One region of the Microbispora rosea genome, then DNA from elsewhere that is predicted to be linked to it. Evidence: predicted binding sites of a transcription regulator. Region 1 holds the regulator's gene; the other holds the start of a gene.
The links. Region 1 encodes HspR, which represses chaperone genes until heat shock. Its sites were predicted from a motif close to ANTTGAGTCNNNNNGACTCAANT; they were not measured.

Region 1 (14,451 bases):
TCGATCCTCGAGGGCGGCGAGCCCACGGTCATCGCGAACGCTCAGGGCTCGCGGACCACGCCGTCCGTGGTCGCGTTCGCGAAGAACGGCGAGGTTCTCGTCGGCGAGGTCGCCAAGCGGCAGGCGGTGACCAACGTCGACAGGACCATCCGCTCGGTCAAGCGCCACATGGGCACGAACTGGTCGATCGAGATCGACGGCAAGAAGTTCACGCCCCAGCAGATCAGCGCGTTCGTCCTGCAGAAGCTCAAGCAGGACGCGGAGGCGTACCTGGGCGAGAAGATCAACGACGCGGTCATCACCGTTCCGGCGTACTTCAACGACGCCCAGCGGCAGGCCACCAAGGAGGCCGGCCAGATCGCGGGCCTCAACGTGCTGCGCATCATCAACGAGCCCACCTCCGCGGCCCTGGCCTACGGCCTCGACAAGGAGAAGGACCAGACCATCCTGGTCTTCGACCTCGGCGGCGGCACCTTCGACGTGTCCCTGCTCGACGTCGGCCAGGAGGACGGGCACGGGTTCGTCGAGGTCAAGGCCACCAGCGGTGACAACAACCTCGGCGGCGACGACTGGGACCAGCGGGTCGTCGACGAACTGGTGACCCGTTTCAAGAACGCGCACGGCGTGGACCTGGCCAAGGACAAGATGGCCCTCCAGCGCCTGCGCGAGGCGGCCGAGAAGGCCAAGATCGAGCTGTCGGCCCAGACCGAGACCACGATCAACCTGCCCTACATCACCGCCTCCTCCGAGGGTCCGCTGCACCTGGAGGAGAAGCTGACCCGGGCGGAGTTCCAGCGGATCACCGCCGACCTGCTCGAGCGATGCAAGGGCCCCTTCCACCAGGTCATCAAGGACGCGGGCATCAAGATCGCCGACATCGCCCACGTGGTCCTGGTCGGCGGCTCCACCCGCATGCCGGCCGTGTCCGAGCTGGTCAAGGAGCTGACGGGCGGCAAGGAGCCCAACAAGGGCGTGAACCCGGACGAGGTCGTCGCCATCGGCGCCGCGCTCCAGGCCGGTGTCCTCAAGGGCGAGGTCAAGGACGTCCTGCTGCTCGACGTCACCCCGCTCAGCCTGGGCATCGAGACCAAGGGCGGGATCTTCACCAAGATCATCGAGCGCAACACGACGATCCCGACCAAGCGCTCGGAGGTCTTCACCACGGCCGAGGACAACCAGCCGTCGGTGCAGATCCAGGTCTACCAGGGCGAGCGCGAGATCGCGGCGTACAACAAGAAGCTGGCCACCTTCGAGCTGACCGGCATCGCGCCGGCCCCGCGCGGAATCCCGCAGATCGAGGTCACCTTCGACATCGACGCCAACGGCATCGTGAACGTGTCCGCGAAGGACCTCGGCACGGGCAAGGAGCAGTCGATGACCATCACCGGCGGCTCGGCCCTGGGCAAGGACGACATCGAGCGCATGATGCGCGAGGCGGAGTCCTACGCCGAGGAGGACAAGCGGCGCCGCGACGAGGCCGAGGTCCGCAACAACGCGGACTCGCTGGCCTACCAGACGGAGAAGTTCCTCCGCGAGAACGACGAGAAGGTCCCGGCCGACGTGAAGACGGAGGTCAACGACTCGCTCGCCGAGCTGAAGAAGGCGCTGGAGGGCACCGACATCCCCGCCATCCGCACCGCCGCCGAGAAGCTCGCCACGGTCAGCCAGAAGATGGGCTCGGCCATCTACGCCCAGTCGCAGGCCGGCGCCGAGGGCGCCCCGGCCGGCGCGGACGCGGAGGGCGCCCAGGCGAAGGCCGACGAGGACGTGGTCGAGGCCGAGATCGTCGACGACGAGCGGGAGGGCGGCCACAAGTGAGCCCGCGTGAGAGCGGTTCCGAGGAGGAGCCGGTGATCCGCGACAACCGCAAGATCGACCCGGAGACCGGCATGGCTCGCGAGGCCGCCGGGGACGCCCCCGAGGCCGCCCCCGGAGACCAGGGCACGCAGACGGCGGCGGCGCCCGCCTCGGGGTCCGCGACGGACCTGCTCGCCGAGCGCACCGCCGACCTGCAGCGGCTCCAGGCGGAGTTCAGCAACTACCGCAAGCGGGTCGAGCGCGACCGGATCGCCGTCAGGGAACAGGCCGTCGCGAGCGTGCTCACCGAGCTGCTGCCGGTGCTCGACGACATCGGCCGCGCCCGTGACCACGGCGAGCTCACCGGCGGGTTCGCGAAGGTGAGCGAGTCGCTGGAGGCGGCCGTCGGCAAGCTGGGCCTGACCGCGTACGGCGTGAAGGGCGACCCCTTCGACCCGACCGTGCACGAGGCCCTGCTGCACAGCTACTCGGCGGAGGTGACCGAGCCGACGTGCGTCGAGATCCTCCAGCCGGGCTACCGGATCAACGACCGGATCCTGCGGGCCGCCCGCGTGGCGGTCGCGGAGCCGAGCGAGGATGCCGCGGCGCCGGAGGAGACGGCGGCCGGCTCCGGCGAGTCCGGCGAACCGGACGCGAACTGAGACCGCGGGGTCTCTCCCGATCGGCGAAGATCGGGAGAGACCCGCGAGGGCGCCCGTGACGACAGCCACGGGGGCCTGCGCGGAACACCGATTCACTCCCCTTTCGTGCGAAGGAAGCGATAGATGAGCACCAAGGACTACTTGGAAAAGGACTACTACGCCGTCCTTGGTGTGCCCAAGACCGCGAGCGCCGAAGAGATCAAGAAGGCGTACCGCAAGCTCGCCCGCAAGTACCACCCCGACGCCAACCCGGGGAACAAGGAGACCGAGGAGAAGTTCAAGGAGGTCTCCGAGGCGTACGACGTGCTCTCCGACGTCAAGCGGCGCAAGGAGTACGACGAGGCGCGCACGCTCTTCGGGTCGGGCGTCGGCGGCTTCGCGGGAGCGGGGGGCCCGCGCGGCGCCGGCGGCGGCTTCAACTTCGACCTCGGCGACCTGTTCGGCGGCTCGGGGTCGAGCGAGCGGATCGGGGACCTGTTCGGGGGGTTGTTCAACCGGGGCGGAGCGGGCACGCGCACGACCACTGCCCGGCCACGGCGCGGCCAGGACGTCGAGTCGGAGGTGACGCTCGCCTTCGGCGAGGCGGTCGACGGCACCACCGTGTCCCTCCGGCTCACCAGTTCCGCCGCCTGCACCGCCTGCGGCGGCACGGGGGCGAAGGCGGGCACCACGCCACGGGTCTGCCCGACCTGCGAGGGAACCGGAGCGGCCAGCCGCAACCTCGGCAACTTCGCCTTCTCCGAGCCGTGCCGCGACTGCCGCGGCCGGGGCCTGGTGGTCGACGACCCCTGCCCCGTCTGCGAGGGCAGCGGGCGCGGCAAGAGCACCCGTACGATCCAGGCCCGCATCCCGGCCGGGGTCGGCGACGGCCAGCGCATCAGGATCAAGGGCAAGGGCGCGCCCGGTGAGAACGGCGGCCCGGCCGGGGATCTCTACGTGCTGGTCCACGTCAAGCCGCACCCCGTGTTCGGGCGCAGCGGGGAGAACCTGACCGTCACCGTCCCCGTCACCTTCCCCGAGGCCGCGCTCGGCGCCGAGATCAAGGTGCCGACGCTCCGGGGGATGCCGGTGACCCTGCGCATCCCGGAGGGAACGCCCAACGGGCGGACGTTCCGGGTGCGTGGCCGTGGGGCCCCCCGCAAGGACGGCACGAAGGGCGACCTGCTGGTCACCGTCCAGGTCACGGTGCCCCAGACCCTCGACGACAAGGCCCGCGCGGCCCTTGAGGAGTTCAGGAACGCCACGGAGGGCCAGGACCTTCGCGAAGAGCTGATCAAGCAGGCCAGAAGCGAGTGAGCCGATGGATGCCAGGTTTTTCGACATCTCCGACGACACCCCCGTCTATGTGATCTCCGTAGCCGCCCAGCTGTCCGGGCTGCACCCGCAGACGCTCCGCCAGTACGACCGGCTCGGGCTCGTGAGCCCCGGCCGTACGGCGGGGAGGGGGCGGCTGTACTCGACAAGGGACATCGTGCTTCTGCGCGAGGTCCAGCGGCTCTCCCAGGAGCACGGCATCAACCTCGCCGGCATCAAGCGCATCCTCGAACTCGAAACCGAGAACATGCGCCTGCACGAGGAGGTCACCCGGCTCAGGGGTGAGCTCACGATGTTGCGGGCACTGGTCCGCTACGAACTGCCACCTGCCTGATCGGCGGAAACGAGGCATTCACATATGGACTACAAGTTCACCCAGAAGAGCCAGGAGGCCCTGTCCGCGGCCGTCCGGCGTGCCGCGGCCGACGGCAACCCCGAGGTCGCGCCCGCGCACCTGCTGACGACCCTGCTCGCGCAGAACGGCGGCATCGCCGGTTCGCTGCTGCAGGCCGTCGGCGCGGACCCCCGGCACCTGCGTGCCCAGGCCGAGGACCTGCTCGACCGGCTTCCGAAGGCGCAGGGCTCCACCGTGAGCGCGCCGTCCAGCTCACGCCAGCTGCTGACCGTGCTCAACACCGCCGCGCAGCGGGCCAAGCAGCTTGAGGACGAGTACGTCTCGACCGAGCACCTGCTCGTCGGGCTGGCCACCGACGGCGGGCAGGTCGCCGACCTGCTCAAGGCCGCGGGCGCCACCCCCAACGCGCTGCTGGAGGCGTTCGAGAAGGTCCGCGGGCACGGGAGGGTGACCAGCGAGACCCCCGAGGACACCTACCAGGCGCTGGAGAAGTACGGCGTCGACCTCACCGAGCGGGCGCGTTCGGGCAAGCTCGACCCGGTGATCGGGCGCGACAGCGAGATCCGCCGGGTCATCCAGGTGCTGTCGCGGCGCACCAAGAACAACCCCGTGCTGATCGGCGAGCCCGGCGTCGGCAAGACCGCCGTGGTCGAGGGCCTCGCCCAGCGGATCGTCGCGGGCGACGTACCCGAGAGCCTGCGCAACAAGCGCCTGGTCGCGCTCGACCTCGGCGCGATGGTCGCGGGCGCCAAATACCGCGGCGAGTTCGAGGAGCGCCTCAAGGCCGTGCTCAACGAGATCAAGGAGAGCAACGGCCAGATCGTCACGTTCATCGACGAGCTGCACACGATGGTCGGCGCGGGCGCCGCCGAGGGCGCGATGGACGCCGGCAACATGCTCAAGCCCATGCTGGCCCGCGGCGAGCTGCGCATGATCGGCGCCACCACGCTCGACGAGTATCGCGAGCGCATCGAGAAGGACCCGGCCCTGGAGCGGCGGTTCCAGCAGGTCTACGTCGGCGAGCCGACGGTCGAGGACACGATCGCGATCCTGCGCGGGCTCAAGGGCCGCTACGAGGCGCACCACCAGGTGCAGATCTCCGACAGCGCCCTGGTCGCCGCCGCGACGCTCTCCGACCGCTACATCACCGCGCGGTTCCTCCCCGACAAGGCCATCGACCTGGTGGACGAGTCGATGTCGCGGCTGCGCATGGAGATCGACTCGCGTCCGGTGGAGATCGACCAGCTCCAGCGGATCGTGGACCGGCTGAAGATGGAGGAGCTCGCGCTCGCCAAGGAGACCGACGAGGCCAGCCGGCAGCGTCTGGAGAAGCTCCGCGAGGAGCTGGCCAACCGCCAGGAGGACCTCAACGCCCTGGTCAGCCGCTGGGAGCACGAGAAGGCCGGGCTCAACAAGGTCGGCGAGCTGAAGAAGCAGCTCGACGAGGCGCGCGGCGCGGCCGAGCGGGCCCAGCGCGACGGCGACTTCGAGGCGGCCTCCCGTCTCATGTACGGCGATGTGCCGCGGCTGGAGAAGGAACTGGCCGAGGCCACCAAGGCGGCCGAGAAGGCGGAGGCCGAGGCCGAGCCGATGGTGAAGGAGGAGGTCGGGCCCGACGACATCGCCGAGGTCATCTCCTCGTGGACGGGCATCCCGGCGGGCCGGCTGCTGGAGGGCGAGACCGCCAAGCTGCTGCGCATGGAGGACGAGCTGGGCAGGCGCCTGATCGGCCAGCAGCAGGCCGTCCAGGCCGTCTCCGACGCCGTGCGACGGGCCAGGGCCGGCATCTCCGACCCCGATCGGCCGACCGGCTCGTTCCTCTTCCTCGGCCCCACCGGCGTCGGCAAGACCGAGCTGGCCAAGGCGCTCGCCGAGTTCCTGTTCGACGACGAGCGGGCCATGACCCGCATCGACATGAGCGAGTACAGCGAGAAGCACAGCGTGGCCCGGCTGGTCGGCGCACCGCCCGGATACGTCGGCTACGAGGAGGGCGGCCAGCTCACCGAGGCCGTGCGGCGCAGGCCCTACACCGTGGTGCTGCTCGACGAGATCGAGAAGGCCCATCCCGAGGTCTTCGACATCCTGCTGCAGGTGCTCGACGACGGCCGGCTCACCGACGGGCAGGGCCGCACGGTCGACTTCCGCAACACGATCCTGATCCTCACCTCGAACATCGGCTCGCAGTTCCTCGTGGACCCCACGATGGAGAACGAGGCCAAGCACGAGGCGGTGATGAACGCGGTGCGGGCGTCGTTCAAGCCCGAGTTCCTCAACCGGCTCGACGACATCATCGTGTTCGACGCGCTCGGCACCGAGGAGCTGTCGCAGATCGTGGACCTGCAGGTCGCCCGGCTCGCCCAGCGCCTGTCCGACCGCCGTCTCAAGCTGACCGTCACCTCGGCCGCCCGCGACTGGCTCGCGCTGACCGGCTACGACCCGCTGTACGGCGCGCGCCCGCTACGCCGCCTGATCCAGTCGGCCATCGGCGACAAGCTCGCCAAGGAGCTGCTGTCGGGGGCCATCCGGGACGGCGACGAGGTAATCGTCGATGTTGACGAAGCAGGTGACACGCTGACGATCCAGCCCTCTCGGTAAGGTCTTCCCCACCATTGGGGCAAGCGCGCCCCGCCCTTTCCTCTCGCTGCTACGTTCGGCGTTCGTCGGACTACCGTACGCGATCAGGGGGACGTGGATGTCCAGGACATCACGAAGTATTCGAGGGCGGTGCGTCGCGCTTGCGGCGGTCACTGCCGGGGTGAGCTGGCTCACCGGGGGCCCGGCGATGGCGAAGGACGGAGCGCTGGCCGACGCCTGCCGGGCCCAGACCCGCGACGTCACCGGCCACGACGCCACCGGCCGCGACCTCACGGGAGGACTGACCACCCTTCCGGCGGCGGGCGTGCTGAGCATCGCCGACGCGGCCGGAGCGGCAGCCGGGCAGGGGCACGACTCGCTTCCCACAGGCTCGGCCACGGTCGCCCGGACCATCCCGGGGCCCTCGGCGCTGCCGGCCGTGCCCGGCCCCCGTACGCTGCCGGGCACGGCATCCGGTGCCGCCAAGGCCGCTCCCGCCGTTCCCGGTGTTCCCAGCGTTCCCGGGGCCACAGCGGCGCTGCCCGCACCGGCGGGCGCCGCGAAGACGCTTCCCGCCGACGCCACGACCCTCTCGGCGCCCGCGAAGGCGGTCTCCGCGCCGGTGCACAACGCCGTGGCCGGCGCCACGGCCGTCGCCGAGCCGCGCCGCGCGCCCGCCGTTCCCGGGGCCGACGCCAAGACCCTGTTCCCGGTCAGGAGCACCGTGCCCCTCCTGGCCGTCGCCCCTGCCAAGCCCAGCACCGCGAACGCCTGCGCGCCGCAGGCGCTGCGGACCGCGCCGGCCGCCCGGGAGCGGGAGCACCCCGTCGCGCAGGGGAATCCGAAGAAGAGCCACCGGCATCCCAAGCCGCAGGACGAGTCGGCGGGCGCGGCGACCCGGGGCGACTCCGCCCAGGGCCGGGCGGCGCAGAAGCCGGGGACGCAGAAGCCGGGGACGCAGAAGCCGGGGACGCAGAAGCCGGGGACGCAGGAGCCGGGCCAGAGGCCGGATGCGCGGAACCAGGGCGCACAGGGCGCTCTCGCGCCCCAGGGCGTGTCCAACAGCACCAGCTCGCAGAGCGGCGCCTCGGGCCAGGAGCAGAGCACGAAGACCTTCCCGGTGAAGGACCGCCGCCACCGCAAGGCGCACCACCCCCACAAGCAGCCCGGCGTCGCGGCTCCCGCCCAGGGCGCCAATCAGGCGGGTCAGGCCGGGCGGCCCATGCCCGGCACGCGCAACACCGCCCTGGCCGAGGGCGAGCGCAAGAAGGGGACCAAGGACAAGCGTCAGCGGGACGACGCCGCGCGCGGGCAGGGAACCGGCATGGGCGTGGAGCCTGACGTCGCGGACGGCCGGCACGTGCCGCGGCTGCGGCCGCGCGTGTACCCCAAGGCGGCCTCGCACCAGCAGGTCGGCGACATCACCGCCCCGGCCGCCCTCACCAAGGCGACGGACACCCGCGCGGTGACCGATTTCGCCGCCGCGACCGGCAAGAAGCTCCTGCCGTAACCCCCGATCCGCCGTACGACGCGTAAGACGGCGGCCTTGCGGCCGGCGGCCCGGGTTCGGCGACCGGGCCGCACGACGAGTGGTTCGCCGGGCGAGTTCGAGAAGACAGCGTGACCAAGGGGCCGTGACGCACGGCCCCTTTTCACATGCCCTCACACCGGCCGGCGTACGTGACCGCTGCGACCCGCGCGGCCCCGAAGCCGGGATGCGGGAAGGACTCAGCGGGAGACGTCGAGGAGGGCGTCGAGGTCGTCCTCGGGCAGGCCGAGATCGACCCGGATGCGATAGCGGGTGCGCAGCAGCGAGTCGCGGATGCCCGACCCCGTCGTGCCGCACGCGCGGATGCCGTCGGTGGCCCACTCGTGCGCCGCGTCGAGGTCGCCGTACGCCATGAGCGTCTCGGCGACGGTCAGCGCGGTGGCCGGGTTCCAGTCCCCCGACCTGACCGCGGCGATCACCGCCCTGGCCTCCTCGGGCCGGTCGAGCTCGAACAGTGTGTCGGCGATTCCCGCCCGCGGGTCCACCGGCACCTCCCCGCCGTCCTCCAGGGCGCTCTGGTAACGGTCGAGGGCGGTCGCGGGCTGCCCGGCCGAGCGCCACTCCTCCGCGGAGAGCACGAGGATCGCCGCCCTGGACATCTCTCCCGACTCGTACCCCTGGGCCAGCGCGTCGAGGCGGCGGGCGAGGGCACCGTGGTCATCGAGCAGCAGAGCCTGTTCGAGCAGTCGGTCCACCTGCTCATTTGTCACATGTGCCACAGAGCCGAGGCTACCGATCCCGGCCTGTTTTCGCAGGACAACACCAGGCATTGCCGAAGCAACGATTAGTACACGTTTGACTACTATCCGCTTTTCCCAGCAGATAGTCGGGCATATCGCACCATGCCTGTGCCAATCGAAGCTCGGCGAGGAGCGTTACAGCATGTCCAAGCGGGTGATTCTGACTCTCGCCTCCACAACGGTGCTCGCCGCCGTGGTTCCGGGTTTCGCCGGCTTCGTCACGGCCCAGTACGAGGCGCTCGACCAGGCCCGCGCCGAACTGGCCCGGCTGCAGACCAAGCTTCAGATGATGGAGCTGCGCGTCGAGCCTGCGGCGACGCTGCGATGCCGCACCGGCGCGACCGGGAAGAGACAGCCGAGCCTGATGGACGAGGACGACACGCGGGAGCTGACGATACCGCCGCGCACCCGCACCAGGTCGTGGCAGAACACCGCCTACGTCCAGGGCACCGTACCGGAGCGGTGGCCCTCGATCGGCGTCCCCCGCGTCGTACCCGGCCCGCAGGCGCCGGGCGATCCGCACCGCCCCCGCGAGTGAGCCGCTCCGCCCATAGGGAACGGCCCGCACCGCGAGGGCGCGTGTCGTCAGGCGCGCCGCGAGACGGCGGAGGCGAGCTGGCGGGACAGATACCCGCGGACGAGTTGTTTGGCTTCGTCCACGATCCCGGGGTCGCCGTGCGGGTCGTGCCGGAAGGCGAGCTTCAGCACCGCGTCCCCGGCCTCGACGGCGACGAGGATGGCACGATCCAAATCCTCACTGTCGGCCAGTCCGAATTCGGCGAGCAGCAACGCGCGCAGCCGCCCGGCGATCACGGTGTTGTTGTCGGACACGGAGTCGAGGAGGTCGAGGTCGAAGACCTCGCCGAAGTGCAGCGAGCGGAACCCGGGAACGCTGCGGTGCATCTCGACGTACTCGTCGATGATGGCGCCGACGGCGTCCCACCAGCCGGAGTAGTCCTCCACCATGAAGCGACGCCCGACCCGCGCGACGAACAACTCGACGTTCCGCCGTGTCAGGGCCTGGCTGAGCGCCCGCTTGTCCGGGAAGAACTGGTAGACCGACCCGATCGCCACTCCGGCCCGCTCGGCCACCCGGGTGGTCGTCAGCGCGTCGTACCCGCCCTCGTCGAGCAACTCGGCGCAGGCGTCGAGCATCCGCTCCACTCGGCGGGCACTGCGACGCTGCGAAGGACGCCGCCGCAGCGGCTCACCGGGATGTGACGCGCGGGGCGACATCCCCTCACCACTCCCATGGCCCCGTTTTTCGGCGGCAGCACAGGTCTCAACGGCAGCACACTGCTCGACGGCGAAAGCGGGACCGCCTGCTTCCTTCACATACCGGCTGGACACTCACCCATCTTGCCTGTTTCACGCGCCGTGGTCAGCGCTTATCGACCGGTCGTCTGAATTGCGGCAAGAATCCCGTAGCGCCATCGTCAGGAGTCGGCGGGTGCGGCCGACAGGCCGGTGCAGCCGCGCAGCGCGCGGTACGCGCCGAGCGCCTGCTGCTTGGCCCCGCCCGTCACGGGAATCGGCACGCCGCCGTTGATCCGCGCGGGGGTCCACTGGTCCTTGAGCACCTTCCTGCCGTTGATCGTCAAAGTGAGCACCCCGGTCGTCCCGGTGTCCGGGCCCCAGTTGTAGAAGGCGAAGTTGCCCAGGCCGTAATGCACGTACGCCTCACCGGAGTAACCGCCGCCCAGCAGGATGTGCGCGTGGCTGCCCACGATGACGTCGGCTCCCGCGGCCACCAGCTTGTCCGCCAGGCTCCGCTGCACCGGCGTCGGGCACTTGACCAGCTCGGTGCCCCAGTGCAGGAACACGATGACGGTGTCGGAGTTCTTGCGTGCCTGCCGTACGGCACGCAGGAGGCGGGGCTCGTTCTTCGCCGACGCGAGCCCGGCCTTGTCCCCGGAGGCGGTCCACGACTGGATGAACTGCTGGTCGAGCACCTGGGTCGCACCGATGATCGACACCCGGTTGCCGTTGACCGTCCTGCGATAGGGCCGGTATGCCTCGGTCTCGTTCGCGCCGATGCCGATGACGGGGAACTTCGAGGACCTGATCGCGGCGAGCGTGTCCCGCAGGCCGCTCTCCATGTAGTCCATGCCGTGGTTGTTGGCCATCGTGACGACGTCCACCCCGGCGGCCTTGAGAGCCGTGAACGCCGCGGCCGGGGCGCGGAAGGTGAACTGCTTGCCCGGCGCGGGCGTGCCGGCGGTGGTGATGGCCGTCTCGAGGTTGAGGGCGGTGAGATTGGACCTGCGCAGCACGGCGGCGATCGGGCCGAGCGCCGTACGCGGGTCGGCGTTGAGCCGGTTGCGCAGGATGCCCTCGAAGTGCACGTCACCCGCGAAGGAGATCGTGAAGGGGCGCCGCTGCGGCTTGGGAGCCGGCGTCGCGGTCTTGACCTCCAGTTGTGACGCGCCGGGGACGGGCTCACTCTCCGCCGGGCTGCACCCCGCGACGAGGAGGGGGGCCGCGAGGAGAGCGAACAGGGACAGGGCGAGGGGCTGACGTCTCACGGCACCCGAGCATGCCATCTCCCGCCGTCGTCCGGGGAGCCCGGGGGAGATCCAAGGGCAAATAACTGGGAGAGTTCCTTTACTTGAATCGTTCAAGTGTGCTGCTAACGTGGGAGCTGTGGACGACGCCGGGCGCCTTCGCCAGGCCGGACTTCGGGTGACCGCGGCTCGGCTCGCGATCTTGCACACCGTGGATGGAGGCGACCACCTCGACGTGGAAGCCATCCATCGCGGAGTGTGCGATCGCGTCGGCCAGGTGTCCCTGCAAGCCGTCTACGACTCGCTGAACGCGTTGCAGCGCGGCGGACTGCTCCGCCGCATCGAGCCCGCGGGCAGCCCGACGCGGTACGAGACGCGGGTGGGCGACAACCACCACCACCTCGTCTGCCGCAGCTGCGGCAGAGTCACCGACGTCGACTGCGCGGTGGGGCACGCGCCCTGCCTGGAGCCGGTGTCGGACGCCGGCTACCTCGTGGACGAGGCGGACGTCATCTACTGGGGCCTGTGCCCCCCGTGCCGGGCCGAGACCGGCAGCGCCCAGCCCCACTCCGCCCACGCCTGAGCCTCGCGCCCCCTGCTTCCGTCGTTTCCGCACGCGGTTCCAATGAAGTGACTCCGGAGGACAGCCCCATGACCGACAGGCCCATCACCACCACTGACGCCGGGATCCCCGCTCCCAGCGACGAGTTCTCGCTGTCCGTCGGACCCAACGGCCCGCTGCTGATGCAGGACCACTACCTGATCCAGAAGATGGCCCACTTCAACCGGGAGCGGGTGCCCGAGCGCGTGGTGCACGCCAAGGGCGGCGGCGCGTACGGCGTGCTGCGGATCACGGAGGACGTCAGCCAGTACACCAAGGCCTCGCTGTTCCAGAAGGGCAAGGAGACCGAGCTCATCCTGCGGTTCTCGACCGTCGCCGGCGAACTGGGCAGCGCCGACACCGTGCGCGACCCCCGCGGCTTCGCGATCAAGTTCTACACCGAGGACGGCAACTACGACATCGTCGGCAACAACACGCCGATCTTCTTCATCCGCGACCCCTCGAAGTTCTCCGACTTCATCCACTCGCAGAAGCGCCGTGCCGACACCCACACGCACGACCACAACATGCAGTGGGACTTCTGGACGCTGTCGCCCGAGTCGGCCCACCAGGTGTCGTTCCTCATGACCGACCGCGGCACTCCGCGCAGCTGGCGGCACATGCACGGCTTCGGGTCGCACACCTTCCTCTGGTACAACGCCGCCGGCGAGAAGTTCTGGGTCAAGTATCACTTCAAGACCGAGCAGGGCGTCGAGAACTTCACCGACGCCGAGGCCAAGGCGCTGGTGGCGGAGGACCCGGACTTCCATCTCCGCGACCTGCACACCGCCATCAGGAACGGCGACCACCCGGCGTGGACGGTCAACGTCCAGATCATGCCGTTCGAGGACGCGGCGGACTACCGGTTCAACCCGTTCGACCTCACCAAGGTCTGGCCGCACTCCGACTACCCGGAGATCACCATCGGCCGGTTCATGCTGAACCGCAACCCGGAGAACTACTTCGCCGAGGTCGAACAGGCGGGATTCGAGCCGGCGAACCTGGTGCCGGGCGTCGGGCCCTCCCCGGACAGGATGCTCCAGGGCCGGCTGCTCTCCTATCCGGACGCCCACCGCTACCGCATCGGGCCGAACTATCTGCAGCTTCCGGTCAACGCGCCGAAGGTGCCCGTGCACAGCTACAACCGCGACGGTCATATGCGTTACCGCAACCCGGGCGACCCGGTCTACGCGCCGAACAGCGTCAACGGCCCCGCGGCCGACCCGTCGCTCTACGAGGGCGAGAACTACCAGATCACCGGTGAGATCATCCGGAGCGCCTACGTCAGGCACCGCGAGGACGACGACTACGTCCAGCCCCGCGCGCTGTGGGAGAACGTGCTCTCGGACGTCGACCGCGACCACATGGTGGGCAACATCGTCGGCCACGCCTCGGCTCCCGAGGTCACCGCCGACATGAGGAAGCGCGTTGCCGACTACTGGACCAACGTCCACAAGGACCTCGGCCAGCGCGTGGCGCAGGGACTCGGCGTCGCCTGACCCCCTTCCCCTGACGTACGGCTCGCGCCCTTCTCGGGGCGCGGGCCGTACGTGCGTGCGCGACCGTCGTCACGAGCGCCCCGCGGGCGTCGTTTCCCGAGGTCGGAACATCCGGCCGGACTCGCCTCGCGGAAGGCCGGATCACCGAGGACCGGGGCCTGCGAAGGCCGGATTCGCTGAAAGTCTGGGCTGATTTAAAGGTCGAACTCGCCGTCCTTCACGCCGCCGATGAACGCGTCCCATTCCGCGGAGGTGAAGACGAGAGCGGGACCGTCCTGGTTCTTGCTGTCGCGCACGCCTACATGCCCGTCGGGCAGTACGGCGACTTCCACACACTGGCAGTTGTTAGAGCTCCGGCTGCTCTTCCACCAGGCGGCGCCGGACAGGTCAATCGAGTTCATGGACAATGTTTCTCTCCCCCCGGAAATCATGTCGCGCAGGTTCCCGGGGCGGTCTAGAGCTGGCTAACGCCAGTGACGGACAGTTTTCTCCAAGAACCGGCGGGAGTCGTCCACGTCGAGAGCCTTCGTCTCCAGGTAGTCGAATGCCACCTCGTACCGGTAGACGATCGCCTCGTCCTCGACCAGACGCCCGCCCAGGAGTGCCTCCAGGTATACGACGTCGTGGAAGTCGGGCACCTTGAGGTGACAGAACGCCCCGGTGTTGATCGGGTGGTCCGCGTCGAGCGGCAGGATCCGCAACTCGACGTTCGGCAGCTCCGACACCTCGATCAACCGCTTGAGCTGTTCCCGCATCACCTCGTGGTCGCCGAACCGGCGCAGCAGGACCGACTCCTCCAGAACGGCCGAGATGGCCAGCGGGCTATCCGCCCTGAGAACCGCCTGCTGGCGCGCCA
Region 2 (14,451 bases), on a different contig from region 1:
CGCCGCCGGAAGCGCCGCGCCCGTGCCAGCGGCACCGCGGGCAGATAGGTCACCGTGGTGAACGCCCCCGTCGGGCGCAGCACCCGCCCGACCTCCCCGAGGATCGACTCCTGCACGTCCTCGGGGAAGAGCGTCCACGGCAGCGTGCTGACCACGGCGTCGACCCGCGAGACTCCCCGTTCGCCCAGCAGCGCGCCGAGGCGGGCCGCGTCGCCCTGCAGCACGTCCAGCCAGGGCCGGGCGCGTCGCAGGTGCGCCACCATCCCCGGGTCGATCTCGACGGCGAGCTGGCGGGAGCCGGGGGCGAGCCGTTCCCTGATGGCCTCGCTGATCGCGCCGGTGCCCGGGCCGAGCTCCACGACCACGGCGGGACCGTTCGTCGGGACGACGGCGGTGAGGGCCCGCGCGAGCGAGCGCGAGCTCGGGGCCACGGCCCCCACGACACCCTGCCGTCGCAGCGCCACGCCCGCGAACGCCCTCAGATCGGAGACCTGCTGGACTGTCTCGTTCATGCGGCCCATCAGACCGGTGCGCGACCTGGGCCCGCCAGCCGTCCCGGCCCCCCTGCGGGGGTATGGCCAGCCCTACCTCCGCTGGGGGGCCTGGCCGTCTTCGACCTGGCCCGGACGGCCTCTAGGGTGGGTCGGGTGCGCCTCAACGGCCCGTGGCAGGCCCTCGCCCGCAGGGACCTGCTGGCGACCTCGCTGCCCTGGCGCGCCCTCGCCTACCTGGTGACGGGCGCGGTCGTCGGCGTGGTCGTGCTGGCGTCGCTGATCGTCTCGCTGACCGCAGGGGCGCTGCTCACCGTTTTCCTGGTGGGCGTGCCGCTGCTGGCGGTCCCGGTGGTCGCCGCCGTGCCGCTGGGCGCGTTCGAACGCCGGCGGCTGCGGATCATGGACGCCGAGCCCGCGCCGAGCCCCCACCGCCCCGCGCCCCCGGGCCCGCGCGGCTGGCTCGGGACGCGCCTGCGGGAGCAGGCGACCTGGCGGGCCCTCGCCTACACGGGCCTGCTGGCCGTCGTGCTCGGCCCGGTCGAGCTGATCGCCGTGACGTACGGCCTGGTGGCGCCGCTCGTGATGATCTTCGCCCCGGTCAGCGTGGCGGAGGCGGGGCCCATCGTGCTGCTGAAGTTCTGGCCGCTCGGCTCGCTCACCGAGGCGTTCGCCGCCGCGCTCCTGGGGGTCGTGGTGCTCATGCTGGCGGCGTACCCGATCACCGCACTCGCGACCGCGCACGCCCTGCTGGCCCGGTTGCTGCTCACGTCCGGGAAGGGCGAGCCGGGCGAGCGGCTCGCCGAGCTGACCCGCTCCCGGAGCCGCCTGGTCGAGGCGTTCGAGGTCGAGCGGCGGCGCATCGAGCGCGATCTGCACGACGGCGCGCAGCAGCGGCTGGTCGCGCTGACGATGACGCTCGGCCTGGCCAAGGTCTCCCGGGGTGAGGAGGCGGCCGAGCTCGTGGCCAGGGCGCACGAGGAGGCGAAGCTCGCCCTCGCCGAGATCCGCGACCTGATCCGCGGCATCCATCCCCGCATCCTCGCCGATCGGGGGCTGCCCGCCGCGGTCGCGGAGCTGGCCGACCGGTCGCCCGTGCCGGTCGAGGTCGACGTGGACGTCCCCCGGCTACCGGAACCGGTGGAGTCGGTCGCCTACTTCGTCGTCAGCGAGGGCCTGGCCAACGTGGCCAAGCACAGCGGGGCCGAGCGGGCCCGGGTGCGGGGCCGGCTCGACGGCCGGCTGCTCACCGTCGAGATCCGGGACGACGGGGTGGGCGGTGCGGACGTGACCGCCGGAACCGGGCTCGCCGGGCTCGCCGACCGCGTCTCCGCGGTCGAGGGCAGGCTGATGCTGTCGAGCCCGCCGGGCGGCCCGACCCTGCTGCGCGCGGAGATCGAATGCCTGCCGGCGCTTCCCTGACCGTCGTCATCGCGGAGGACGGCGTGCTGCTCCGCGAGGGACTGGCCACGCTGCTGGCCCGGTTCGGCCACCGGGTGGCCGCCACCGCCGGCGACGCCGAGGGGCTGGTGAAAGCGGTGGAGGAGCACGCCCCCGACATCGTCGTCACCGACGTGCGGATGCCGCCCGGCTTCTCCGACGAGGGACTGCGGGCCGCCGTGGCGTTGCGCGCCGCGCACCCCGGGCTCGCCGTCCTGGTGCTGAGCCAGTACGTCGAGCAGACCTACGCGGCGGAACTGCTCGACTCCGGGGACGGCACCGGCGTGGGCTACCTCCTCAAGGACCGGATCGGAGAGGTCGAGGAGTTCGTGGACGCCCTGACCACCGTCGCCGGCGGGGGGACGGTCGTGGACCCGGAGGTCGTGCGTCAGCTTCTGCGCCGCCGCCGCGACCCGCTGCGGCGGCTCACCCCAAGGGAGGGCGAGGTCCTCGCCCTGATGGCCGAGGGCAGGTCGAACGCCGCGATCGCCCGCGCGCTGGCGGTGTCGGAAGCCGTCGTCGGCAAGCACATCGGGAACATCCTCGCCAAGCTCGACCTGCCTCCCGACGAGGACGCCCATCGCCGCGTCCTCGCCGTCGTCGCGTTCCTGCGCGGCTAGACCATCCCGTACGCCTGGGCGATCAGCTCGTAGGAACGCAGGCGCGCCGCGCCGCCGTGGACCTGCGTGGTGATCATCAGCTCGTCGGCCCCGGTGCGCTTGCGCAGTTCCTCCAGCCCGTCGCGCACGGTCTGCGGGCCGCCGTGCACCACCGTCGACAGCCGCTCGTGGACGAACTCCCGCTCCATCGGGGTGTACGGGTACGCCTCGGCCTCCTCCGGAGTGGGCGTACGGCCAGGCCTCCCCTGCCGCAGGCGCAGCCACGACAGCGCGCCCGGCATGACCTGGCGCAGCGCCTCCTCGTCGGTGTCGGCCGCGACGGCCGCCACCCCGATCAGCGCGTACGGCCGGTCGAGGACCGCCGAGGGCCGGAACGAGGAGCGGTAGAGGTCGAGCGCGGGCTCGGTGTTGGCGGCGCTGAAGTGGTGGGCGAAGGCGAACGGCAGCCCGAGCAGCCCGGCCAGCCTGGCGCTGAATCCGCTGGAGCCGAGCAGCCAGATCGGCGGCCGGTCGTCACCGCGCGGCACCGCCTGGATCCTCGCGTACGGGTGGCCGGGCGGGAATGCGCCGTCGAGGAAGCCGGTCAGCTCGGCCACCTGCTGCGGGAACTCGTCGGGGTCCACCTCGGCGGAGCGCCGCAGGGCGTTCGCCGTCGCCATGTCCGTGCCGGGGGCGCGGCCGAGGCCGAGGTCGATGCGGCCGGGGTGCAGCGCGTGCAGCGTGCCGAACTGCTCGGCGATCACCAGCGGCGCGTGGTTGGGCAGCATCACGCCCCCGGAGCCGATCCGGATCGACCGGGTCGCCGCCGCGAGGTGCGCGATCAGCACGGCCGGGGAGGAGCTGGCGACTCCGGGCATTCCGTGGTGTTCGGCGACCCAGATGCGGTGGTAGCCCCACTCCTCGGACCGGCGGGCCACTTCGGTGGCGTCGCGCAGCGCCTCGGTGGGCGTGGAGCCCTCGCCGACGGTCGCGAGCTCCAGGATCGACAGTGGCACCTCGGCCGTCCCGCGCGGCACCCCACGGATGTTGTCATCGCTCATGCTCGGCCCAACCTGAGGTCGCATCAGGATATTTCCGGACGTAGTGAGGGATGTGCTTCGGCACTCCGTCACCTGCCATGCTTGGACGCATGAGCGAGCGAAAGCCCATCGAGTCGTGGCTGTCCGACATGGACGGGGTGCTGGTCCACGAGGGGCAGCCGGTGCCGGGTGCCGACGAGTTCATCAGGCGCCTGAAGGAGTCGGGGAAGCGGTTCCTCGTCCTGACGAACAACTCGATCTACACCCCCCGCGACCTGTCCGTACGGCTGCGCGCGGCCGGGCTGGAGGTGCCGCCCGAGTCGATCTGGACCTCCGCGCTGGCCACCGCCAAGTTCCTCGCCGACCAGCGGCCCGAGGGTTCGGCGTACGTGATCGGCGAGGCGGGGCTGACCACGGCCCTGCACGAGGCCGGCTACGTGCTGACCGACCTCGACCCCGACTACGTGGTGCTGGGCGAGACCCGCACCTACAGCTTCACGTCGATAACGCGGGCGATCCGGCTGATCGACAACGGCGCGCGCTTCATCGCGACCAACCCCGACCCCATCGGCCCCTCGACCGAGGGCTCGCTTCCCGCCTGCGGCGCGGTGGCCGCGATGATCACCAAGGCGACCGGAGTGGAGCCGTACTTCATCGGCAAGCCCAACCCGATGATGATGCGCAGCGCGCTCAACCGGATCGACGCGCACAGCGAGACCACCGCGATGATCGGTGACCGCATGGACACCGACGTCGTCTGCGGCATCGAGGCGGGACTGCACACGATCCTGGTGCTCACGGGCGTCACCCAGAAGGACCAGATCGACCGTTATCCGTTCCGGCCCACGCAGGTGGTCAACTCCGTGGCCGACCTCATCGACCTGGTCTGAACCTGACGGGTTCCGTCAGGTACGGGTGCCATGCTGGCCGGCATGAACCATCGCGTCTACCTGGAACTCGGCCCCAAGAAGGTCTTCGCCTGCTCGATCGACTGGCCGGGCTGGTGCCGCATCGGCAAGACGGAGGAGGCCGCGCTCGGCACGCTCGTGGACTACACGCCGCGCTTCCGGGTGATCGCCGAGCGGGCGGGGCTGGAGTTCGCGCCGGGGGAGCCGGAGGTCGTCGCACGGGTCAAGGGCGACAGCACGACGGACTTCGGCGCGATCTCCGCCATCCCCGGCTTCGACCGGGAGCCGGTCGACGCGCCGGAGGCCGCGCGTGCGGCCGCCCTCGCCCGCGCGGCGTGGGCGGTGTTCGCCGAGGTGACCGCGGCGTCTCCGGAGGAACTGCGCAAGGGCCCCAGGGGCGGCGGCAGGGACCGGGACAAGATGGTCTCCCACGTCGTGGAGGCCGAGCGCGCGTACGCCCGGAAGATCGGCGTGCGGCACAAGCCCTTCAAGGACGAGGCCGGCCGCATCGCCATGCGCGAGGACATCGTGCGGGTGCTCGAGCGGCCGGCCGAGGCCTTTCCGCCCGGTGGTGAGGGCTGGCCCGTCCGATACGCCGCGCGCCGCATCATCTGGCACGTGGTCGACCACATCTGGGAGATGGAAGACCGCCGGCTCTAGGACAGCGCGTCTAGGAGAGGGCGTCGGCGGCGCGCAGCGCGAGGGCGACGACGGCGGCGTCCTCGGGGACGCGCACGTCCCGGCCGGTGAGCTCCCGGAAGCGCGCGAAGCGGTGCTGCACGGTGTTGCGATGGCAGTACAGGGCCGCGGCCGTATCGGCGACCGAGCCCGACCCGGCCAGGGCGGACAGCGGGCCCAGCGCCTGCTGCGCGAGCTCGGCCGCCGGCTCCCTGCTGCCGCCGACGAAGACGTCCAGCCAGGCGTCCTCCAGCCGGGATACGCCGCAGCGCACCCCGCGAGCGGATGTGCCGCAGCAGCATGTCCAGCCCGGTCAGCGCCAGCCCAGGGCCTGGCGGACGCCGTGCCGCGCCCGGTGCCGTTCGAGGACTTCGTCGAGGGCATCGCGCTGGCCGGCCGGGTGGCGGCCGGCGAGGGCCACCAGCTTCACCGAGCCGGGCATCGGACGCGGGCTGGCCGGCAACGGCGTCTGGGACCTCGCGGCCTTGCACCGCCATGTGCTGCGACCACGAGGGGGAGCCGGGCAACCGGGGGCTGCTGCAGCAGGACGCCGAGGCGCTGCGCGCGTACACGATCGGCTCGGCGTACGCCGCCGGGGAGGAGCGGCACAAGGGCACGCTGTCGCGCGGCAAGCTGGCCGACTTCGTCGTCCTGGGCGACGACCTGCTCGCGGTCGCCCCCGAGCGGATCAAGGAGGTCGCCGTGGTCGCCACGGTCGTCGGCGGCGTCTTCGTCTTCGACTAGGCCGGCCTGTCCGCCAAAAAGTGGTACGTTGTTACCATGGTAACAGTGCAGCGGACGCAGACCGGCCTTCGCGTCGAGCGCAACACCTTGAAGGTGCTCAAGGGCCTGGCCGAATACCTGGACATGTCCCTCGGCGACCTCGTGGAGGGAATCGTCCTGCACGCCTTCGAGGGCAAGTCGCCGTTCGGGCCGGAGACCCTCGCGAAGATCGGGCAGCTCAAGGAGGTCTACGGCCTGACGCTGACGGCCGCCGACGCCCACCGGCTGGAGGAGAGGTGAGTGCCGGGCCGCGGCGTCGCCGCCTCACCGGTAGGCTCCGGGTCGCGCTCGCGCCCGCCGAGGCCTTCCGGCTGTTCACCCCGTACGGCGAGCGGGACTGGGTGGAGGGATGGGAGCCGCGGTTCCCGGAACGGGTCACGGACGACACGGCGCCCGGCACGGTCTTCCAGACCCATGGGCACGGGGCGACCACCACATGGATCGTCCTGCACCGTGAGCCCGGCCGGTCGGTCTCCTACGCCCGTGTGTGCGAGGGGGTACACGCCGGCACCGTCGGCGTGACGCTCGCTCGGGCGGAGCGCGGGCACAGTGATGTGACGGTCACCTACGACCTCACCCCGCTCACCGCCGCGGCCGAGGCCGACCTGGCCGCCTTCGCCGCCGACTACCCGGCGTTCCTCCGCTCCTGGGAGGACGCCATCGCCGCCCATCTCGGATAGCCGCCCTGTTGGACGGCCGCGCCTGCAGCAAAATGGACCAGTGAGTCCAGAAGAAGGAGGGGCAATGGGGGCGCTGACCACGAAGGGGGCCGCCACGCGGCGTCGGATCGTCGAGGGTGCGGCCGAGACGATCCGCGAGCGCGGGGTGATGGACACCACCCTTGACGACGTGCGCGCCCGGACGCGCACCAGCAAGAGCCAGCTGTTCCACTACTTCCCCGGCGGCAAGGAGGAGTTGCTGCTGGCCGTGGCCCGCTTCGAGGCCGACCGGGTGCTCGCCGACCAGCAGCCCTACCTGGGCGAGCTCACCTCGTGGACGGCTTGGCAGGCCTGGCGTGACCGCGTCGTGGAGCGCTACCGCGAGCAGGGGCGGCAGTGCCCGCTCAACGTGGTGATGTCGCAGGTGGGGCACAGCACACCGGGCGCCCAGGCGGTGGTGACCGAGCTGATGCTTCGGTGGGAGGCGGAGATCGCCGCCGGCGTGCGGCACATGCAGGCCGCGGGCGAGATCGACCTGGGCATCGATCCCGGGCAGGCGGCGGCCGCGCTGCTTGCGGGGATTCAAGGAGGCGTGCTGCTCCACCTGTCCACCGGCCGGCTCACCCACCTGGAGGCGGCGCTGGACGTGGGCATCGGCCACCTGCGCGGCAGCGTGGCGCGGCTCAGTCCTCCGTACGGCGCAGGCGCTTGAGGTCGGAGCGGTGTTTCTTGGCGGTCAGGCGGCGCTCGACCGCGCCCTTGGACGGCTTGGTGGGACGGCGCCGCTTGGGCGGCGGCGCGATCGCCTCGCGGAGGAGGGCGGCGAGCCGTTCCCGCGCCGCCTCCCGGTTGCGCAGCTGCGAGCGGTATTCCGAGGCGGCCAATGTGATCACACCGTCGACCAGGCGGGCGGCGAGCCGTTCGAGCGCGCGGGCCTTGAGCGCCGGGCCGAGGGCGGTCGTCCCCGCGAGGTCGAAGCTCAGCTCGACCCGGCTGTCGGTGGTGTTGACGCCCTGGCCGCCGGGGCCGGACGAGCGGGAGAATCGCCAGGCGAGTTCCGCTTCGGGCACGACGACCGAGCCGCGCACGTGCAACGGGCCTGTCATGACGTTCCTTCCTCGATCGGGACGCCCAACCTATCTCGGTGAATATCACCACCGCTTGCCATTTATCACCGTAAACGCGGCGGGTGGTTGTCGCGGTCCAACGCGTCGTGCACAGTGACCCCCGTATTCCAGTCGACAGGGATGGGCGGGAGCATGACCTCGATCGTGGGCGTCCACGGCATCGGCAAGTACCACTACTACGAGGAGGCCGGCGGGTCGGCGGGCGGCGCCGCCGAGGCCGTGCGGACCAAGTGGAACACCTATCTGCACCAGGGGCTCACCGGCCGGGCGGACGGCGCGGGCCGGTACTTCGCCGAGATCGCCTACTACGCCCACCACCTGCACGGCGGGCCGCCGAAGCCGCCGCGGCAGATGGAGGCGCCGGCCAAGCTGGTCCTCGCCGACTGGGCGGTCCAGCTCGGCGGCCCGTTCCGCGACGCGGCGGGGGAGTCGCTCACCGGTCTCGCGCACCGGCTGGCCGAGTGGCTGCTGACGAGGATGGGCCCGCAGGCCGTGCGGTTCGCCCAGGACTTCTGCCCGGAGGTGGCCGCCTATCTGGGCGGAGGAGACCCGCGCGTGCGGGCCCGCGACGCGGTAGCCGAGGTCGTCCGCAGGCGCCGTCCCCGGGTGGTGGTCGCCCACTCGCTCGGCAGCGTCGTGACGTACGAGGCGCTGTGGGCGCATCCCGATCTCTCGGTCGAGTTGCTGGTGACGCTGGGCAGCCCGCTCGGCATGCGCGACGTCGTCTTCGAGCGGCTCGCGCCGGTCCCGGTGCGGGGGCGCGGGGCGCGCCCGCCGGGGGTGCGCCGCTGGATCAACATCGCCGACAAGGACGACATCGCCGCGATCCCGGCGGTGCTGGCGTCGTGCTTCGACGGCGTCGAGCGGGACGTCTCCTGCGACATCGACTGGCTCGACTTCCACACCGTGCGCAACTACCTGCGCTGCGGGAGCGCCAACGAGTACCTCAAGCCCTATGTGACCTGATTCCGAACACAGGTTACGATCGTACGACCATGAAGATTGTGCTTTTCGACTACGGCAACGTCGTGTCACTTCCCCAGGACCCCGAGGACGTCGCGCGCATGGCGGGAGGTGATCCGGGGTTCGAGGACCGCTACTGGGAGGTGCGGCTCGACTTCGACCGCGGCTCGCTCGACCCGGCCGCGTACTGGTCCCACGTGTACGGCAGGCCGATCGGCGGAGCCGAGCTGGACGCGGTCGTCGCCCTCGACGCGGCGAGCTGGTCGCGGCCCAACGAGGAGACCGTGGCGATCATCGACGAACTGGCCGGCGTCGGGGTTCCCATGGCGCTGCTGTCCAACATGCCGGTCAGCATCGCCGAGAGCATCGACACGCTGCCGTTCATGCGGCCGATCGGCCCCCGGTTCTACAGTGGCCGGATGGGCCTGGTGAAGCCGGAGCCGGAGATCTTCCACGAGACCGTGGCCTGGCTCGGGGCGGCCCCCGGCGACCTCGTCTTCGTGGACGACAGGCCGGAGAACGTCGCGGCGGCCGAGCGGGCGGGGCTGGCCGCCGTCCACTTCCACGACGCCGCGGCCCTGCGCGAGGACCTCAAGAGACTGCTGGCCTGATCCGCAAACCCGTCAGGTGTCCGAGCTCGCCGACGGGCGGGGGCCGAGGGTAGGCGCCTCGACCGGGCAGCCGGGGGCGGGCGGCTCGGGCGCGGACGCCAGGACGTTCCTCCTGATCGTGACGAACGTGACGGCCGCCGCGACGACCATCATGGCCGCGGCGGCCAGCATCGAGGTGTGGAACCCGCGGGTGAACGACACCGGGGAGTCGTAGGCCTCCCCCGTCAGCCCCACCAGCGGCGGGACGGCGGCGACGGCCAGGAGGCCGCCCGTCCGGGCCAGGGCGTTGTTGATCCCGCTCGCCACGCCCGCGTACCGCTCCTCCGCCGTGGCGAGCACGGTCGCGGTGAGCGGGGCGACGGCCGACGACAGGCCGAGCCCGAACACGACCGCCGCGGGCAGCACGTCGGCGAGGTAGGACGCGTCCGGGGCGATGCGGCTCATCAGCAGCAGCCCGGCCGCGCACAGCAGGATGCCTCCCGTCATGGGGAGGCGCGGGCCCACCCGCTTCGCCAGTTCGCCCGCCCGGGGCGACAGCAGCAGCATGAGGATCGTCACCGGGAGCATCGCCGACCCGGCGGCGATCGGCGAGAACCCGGCCGACACCTGGAGCTGGACCACCAGCAGGAAGAACACCAGGCCCATCGCCGCGTACATGACCAGCGTGACGACGTTGACCGCGGTGAACTCCCGCGAGGCGAAGACCCCCACGGGAACGAGCGACCGGGGGGAGCGCCGGATCTCCACCACCACGAAGCAGGCGGCCAGGACGATCCCGGCGGCCAGCGGCGCCAGCCCGTCGCCCGCCAGGATCAGGCCGTACGTCAGCCCGGCCAGCGCGGGTGCGGCGAGGACGGTCCCGAGCACGTCGAAGCGGCCGTGCGGACCGGCGTCCCGGGTCTCGGGCACGTGCCGGGCGGCGACGCCGACCACGACGGCGGCGAGCGGCAGGTTGAGCAGGAACACCCACCGCCAGCCCGCCGTCTCGACGAGCCAGCCGCCGAACAACGGCCCGAGCGCGGCGGCCACGCCGCCCAGCCCCGACCAGGCGCCGACGGCGCGCGGCCGGTCGTCGGGCGCGAAGCTCGCCTGGATGATCGCCAGGGACCCGGGGATCAACAGGGCCCCGCCGACGCCCTGGAGTGCGCGGGCGAGCACGAGCACGGGCGTGTTCGGCGCGGCCCCGCAGAGCGCGGAGGCCAGGGCGAACCAGACCACCCCGGCGACGAAGATCTTCCGTCTGCCCAGCCGGTCGCCCAGCGACCCGCCCAGCAGGATCAGCGCGGCCATGGTGAGCGTGTACGCGTTCACGGTCCATTGGAGGCCGGACATTCCGGCGTGCAGGTCGCGCCCGAGAGCGGGAAGGGCCACGTTGACCACGGTGCCGTCGAGTGTCGCCATGCCCGACCCGAGGACCGTGGTGAGCAGCACCCACCGGCCTGGCGCCGAGCGCAGCCGGATATGTCCGGATGTCATGGACGCCATCATGCGTTACCCGGAGGAGTGGCCGCGCCCAACGGCAAGGTGGATTACACAATTACGATCGCTCACAGCGAACTGACGCAGAACAGGGAACAGGATCGGACTCCTGTTAGTTGAGCCGACATAACTCAACCTACTGGAGTGCTGATGTCCCAGATCCTTCCCGTCCTTCCGCTCGACGACGAGGTCGTCCTGCCCGGCATGGTCGTGCCCCTCGATCTGTCGGACGCCGAGGTCCGCGCCGCCATCGACGCAGCCCGTGCCAGTGGCGAGAGCACGGTCCTGCTGGTGCCCCGCATAGACGGCCGCTACGGCCCTGTGGGGGTGAGCGCCGTCGTGGAACAGGTCGGCCGGCTGCCGGGCGGCGAGCCCGCGGCCGTGGTCCGCGGCGTCGACCGCATGCGGGTCGGCACCGGCACCACCGGCCCCGGCGCGGCGCTGTGGGTCGAGGCGACCGTGCTGGAGCCGGTCACGACCGGAGCGAGAGCCGAGGAGCTCGCCAAGGAGTACAAGGCCCTGACCACCACGATCCTGCAGAAGCGGGGCGCGTGGCAGGTGGTCGACGCGGTCAACCAGATCGTGGACCCCGCCGTCCTCGCCGACAGCGCGGGATACGCCCCCTGGCTGCAGACTCCGCAGAAGTTGCTGCTGCTGGAGACCGCCGACCCCGCCGAGCGGCTGGACAAGCTGGTCGGCTGGGCCCGCGACCACCTCGCCGAGCTGGACGTCGCGGAGACCATCCGCAAGGACGTCCAGGAGGGCATGGAGAAGCAGCAGCGGGAGTTCCTGCTCCGCCAGCAGCTCGCGGCCGTGCGCAAGGAGCTCTCCGAGCTGAACGGCGAGCCCTCCGACGAGGAGGAGGACTACCGCGCCCGCATCGAGGCCGCCGACCTTCCGGAGAAGGTCAGGGAGGCCGCGCTCAAGGAGGTCGCCAAGCTGGAGCGGGCCTCCGACCAGTCGCCGGAGAGCGGCTGGATCCGCACCTGGCTCGACACCGTGCTCGACATGCCGTGGAAGGTCCACACGACCGACTCCTACGACATCGCCGGGGCCCGCGCGGTGCTCGACGCCGACCACACGGGTCTGAACGACGTGAAGGACCGCATCGTGGAATACCTCGCGGTGCGCAAGCGCAGGGCCGACCAGGGGCTCGGCGTGGTCGGCGGCCGCCGCAGCGGCGCCGTCCTCGCGCTGGCCGGACCTCCCGGAGTCGGCAAGACCTCGCTCGGCGAGTCGGTCGCCCGCGCCATGGGCCGCAAGTTCGTCCGCGTCGCCCTCGGCGGCGTCCGCGACGAGGCGGAGATCCGCGGTCACCGGCGCACGTACGTGGGGGCGCTGCCCGGCCGCATCGTCAGGGCGATCCGCGAGTCGGGCTCGATGAACCCGGTCGTGCTGCTCGACGAGATCGACAAGGTCGGCGCCGACTACCGGGGCGACCCGACGGCGGCGCTGCTGGAGGTGCTCGACCCGGCGCAGAACCACACGTTCCGCGACCACTACCTGGAGGTCGAGCTCGACCTGAGCGACGTGCTGTTCCTCGCCACGGCCAACGTGCTGGAGCAGGTGCCGGGGCCGTTGCTCGACCGCATGGAGATCGTCACGCTCGACGGCTACACCGAGGACGAGAAGGTGGCCATCGCCCGCGACCACCTGCTCCCGCGCAACCTGGAGAAGGCGGGCCTCACCGCCGACGACGTGACGGTGGAGGAGGCGGCGCTGCGCCGCCTGGCGGGCGAGTACACCCGCGAGGCCGGCGTCCGCTCTCTCGAGCGCTCCATCGCCCGGATCCTGCGCAAGGTGACGGCGAAGCTCGCCCTGGGCGAGGCCGAGCTCCCGCTGACGGTCACCGCCGGCGACCTGGTCTCCTACCTGGGCCGGCCGCGTCACGTGCCCGAGTCGTCCCTGCCGGAGGCCCGGCAGCGTACGGCGGTGCCGGGCGTGTCGACCGGCCTCGCGGTGACCGGCGCCGGCGGCGACGTCCTCTACGTCGAGGCGTCGCTGGCCGACCCGGAGACCGGGGCGACCGGTGTGACCCTGACCGGCCAGCTCGGCGACGTGATGAAGGAGTCGGCGCAGATCGCGCTGTCCTTCCTGCGGTCGCGGGGCGCCGAGCTGGAGCTGCCGGTCGGGTCGCTCAAGGACAGGTCGGTGCACATCCACGTGCCCGCGGGCGCGGTGCCCAAGGACGGCCCGTCGGCCGGTGTCACCATGACCACGGCCCTGGCCTCGCTGCTGTCGGGCCGGCCGGTCCGCGCCGACGTGGCGATGACCGGTGAGGTGTCCCTCACCGGGCGGGTGCTGCCGATCGGCGGGGTGAAGCAGAAGCTGCTGGCCGCCCACCGGGCGGGGATCACCACGGTGCTCATCCCGGCGCGCAACGAGCCCGACCTGGACGACGTCCCGGCCGAGGTGCTGGCCGACCTCACCGTCCACGCGGTGAGCGACGTGCGCGAGGTCCTCGACCTTGCTCTCACCCCGGCGACGGTCGCCCGGCAGGCGGTGGCTTGAGGTGGCCTGACTCACTCCACACGGCCCGCGTCTCCGTCGTCCCGGAGGCGCGGGCCTTTCCTGTGAGAAAGCACACATTTCCGGTATGGAATAAGGAATGCCTCACATCCTGTTTCAGCCGGTCGTGAGCGTATCGAACCTGGTGAACCCGCACGTGCGAGGGTGTCCCGCGGCCTGAACATCGTCGGTCCGCACCCTCCCCACGAAGGCACTCACCAATGACGCTCTCCCCGCTGCCCGATCCGATCCTGCGCCGGATCACGTCTTCGAAGGACGGCAAGTGATCACGGTTTCCGGCCTGCGCAAGGCCTACGGCGACGTCGTCGCGCTCGACGGCGTCGACCTCCACGTCGGCAAGGGCGAGGTCTTCGGCGTGCTCGGGCGCAGCGGCGCGGGCAAGAGCACCCTGCTGCGCTGCGTCAACCTGCTCGAACGCCCCGACGAGGGCGTGGTGACCGTCGACGGGCGCGAGCTGACCGCCCTCGGCGCGGCCGACCTGCGCGGCGCCCGCCAGCGCATCGGCATGATTCACCAGCACTTCGCGCTGCTGTCGTCGCGCACGGTGGCGGGCAACGTGGCCTTCCCGCTGGAGGTCATGGGCGTCGGCCGGGCCGCCCGGGCCCGGCGCGTCGCGGAGATGCTCGACCTCGTGGGCCTGGCCGACCGCGCCGGGGCCTACCCCGCGCAGCTGTCCGGCGGCCAGAAGCAGCGGGTCGGCATCGCGCGGGCGCTCGCCGCCGAGCCGTCGGTGCTGCTGTCGGACGAGGCCACCTCCGCGCTCGACCCCGCCACGACCCAGTCGATCCTCGCCCTGCTCCGGCGGCTCAACCGGGAGCTGGGGCTGACCATCCTGCTCATCACCCACGAGATGGACGTCATCAAGGCCGTCTGCGATTCGGCGGCGATCATGAGCGACGGGCGGATCGCCGAGGCGGGCCCCATTCCCGAACTGCTCGCCACCCCCGGGTCGCGCCTGGCGGCCGAGCTGTTCCCGCTGCCGTCCCCCGAGCCCGGCACCGTGACGGTCGCCCTGGCCGCGGACCAGACCCTGCTGTCGCGTCTCGCGCGTACGCACGACGTGGACGTCGCCATCGCCGCGGGCGCGGTCGAGCAGGTGGCGGGGATCCCGGCCGGCCGCCTGCGGCTGCGGATCACCGGAGCC

Region 2: lon (endopeptidase La) is a predicted target of HspR. The motif match lies at 10,893-10,915, and genes of this name have one in related genera.

Annotation. Positions count from the first base shown of each region.
Region 1 is NZ_JBITJO010000001.1:1,099,834-1,114,284, reverse strand. It holds gene dnaK (molecular chaperone DnaK) at 1-1,818, shown strand, start outside; gene grpE (nucleotide exchange factor GrpE) at 1,851-2,459, shown strand; gene dnaJ (molecular chaperone DnaJ) at 2,583-3,755, shown strand; gene ACIBK1_RS05370 (heat shock protein transcriptional repressor HspR) at 3,760-4,107, shown strand; gene clpB (ATP-dependent chaperone ClpB) at 4,132-6,723, shown strand; gene ACIBK1_RS05360 (hypothetical protein) at 6,884-8,212, shown strand; gene ACIBK1_RS05355 (YfgM family protein) at 8,431-8,970, opposite strand; gene ACIBK1_RS05350 (hypothetical protein) at 9,134-9,529, shown strand; gene ACIBK1_RS05345 (TetR/AcrR family transcriptional regulator) at 9,577-10,146, opposite strand; gene ACIBK1_RS05340 (CapA family protein) at 10,428-11,534, opposite strand; gene ACIBK1_RS05335 (Fur family transcriptional regulator) at 11,635-12,078, shown strand; gene ACIBK1_RS05330 (catalase) at 12,147-13,595, shown strand; gene ACIBK1_RS05325 (DUF397 domain-containing protein) at 13,790-13,996, opposite strand; gene ACIBK1_RS05320 (helix-turn-helix domain-containing protein) at 14,060-14,451, opposite strand, start outside.
Region 2 is NZ_JBITJO010000003.1:349,780-364,230, forward strand. It holds gene ACIBK1_RS13990 (class I SAM-dependent methyltransferase) at 1-512, opposite strand, end outside; gene ACIBK1_RS13995 (sensor histidine kinase) at 648-1,913, shown strand; gene ACIBK1_RS14000 (response regulator transcription factor) at 1,892-2,551, shown strand; gene ACIBK1_RS14005 (LLM class flavin-dependent oxidoreductase) at 2,548-3,591, opposite strand; gene ACIBK1_RS14010 (HAD-IIA family hydrolase) at 3,681-4,460, shown strand; gene ACIBK1_RS14015 (hypothetical protein) at 4,503-5,138, shown strand; gene ACIBK1_RS14020 (helix-turn-helix domain-containing protein) at 5,149-5,430, opposite strand; gene ACIBK1_RS14025 (hypothetical protein) at 5,470-5,598, opposite strand; gene ACIBK1_RS14030 (amidohydrolase family protein) at 5,652-5,900, shown strand; gene ACIBK1_RS14035 (hypothetical protein) at 5,946-6,179, shown strand; gene ACIBK1_RS14040 (hypothetical protein) at 6,176-6,619, shown strand; gene ACIBK1_RS14045 (TetR/AcrR family transcriptional regulator) at 6,684-7,310, shown strand; gene arfB (alternative ribosome rescue aminoacyl-tRNA hydrolase ArfB) at 7,282-7,704, opposite strand; gene ACIBK1_RS14055 (hypothetical protein) at 7,858-8,691, shown strand; gene ACIBK1_RS14060 (HAD-IA family hydrolase) at 8,721-9,299, shown strand; gene ACIBK1_RS14065 (MFS transporter) at 9,312-10,775, opposite strand; gene lon (endopeptidase La) at 10,929-13,289, shown strand; gene ACIBK1_RS14075 (methionine ABC transporter ATP-binding protein) at 13,570-14,451, shown strand, end outside.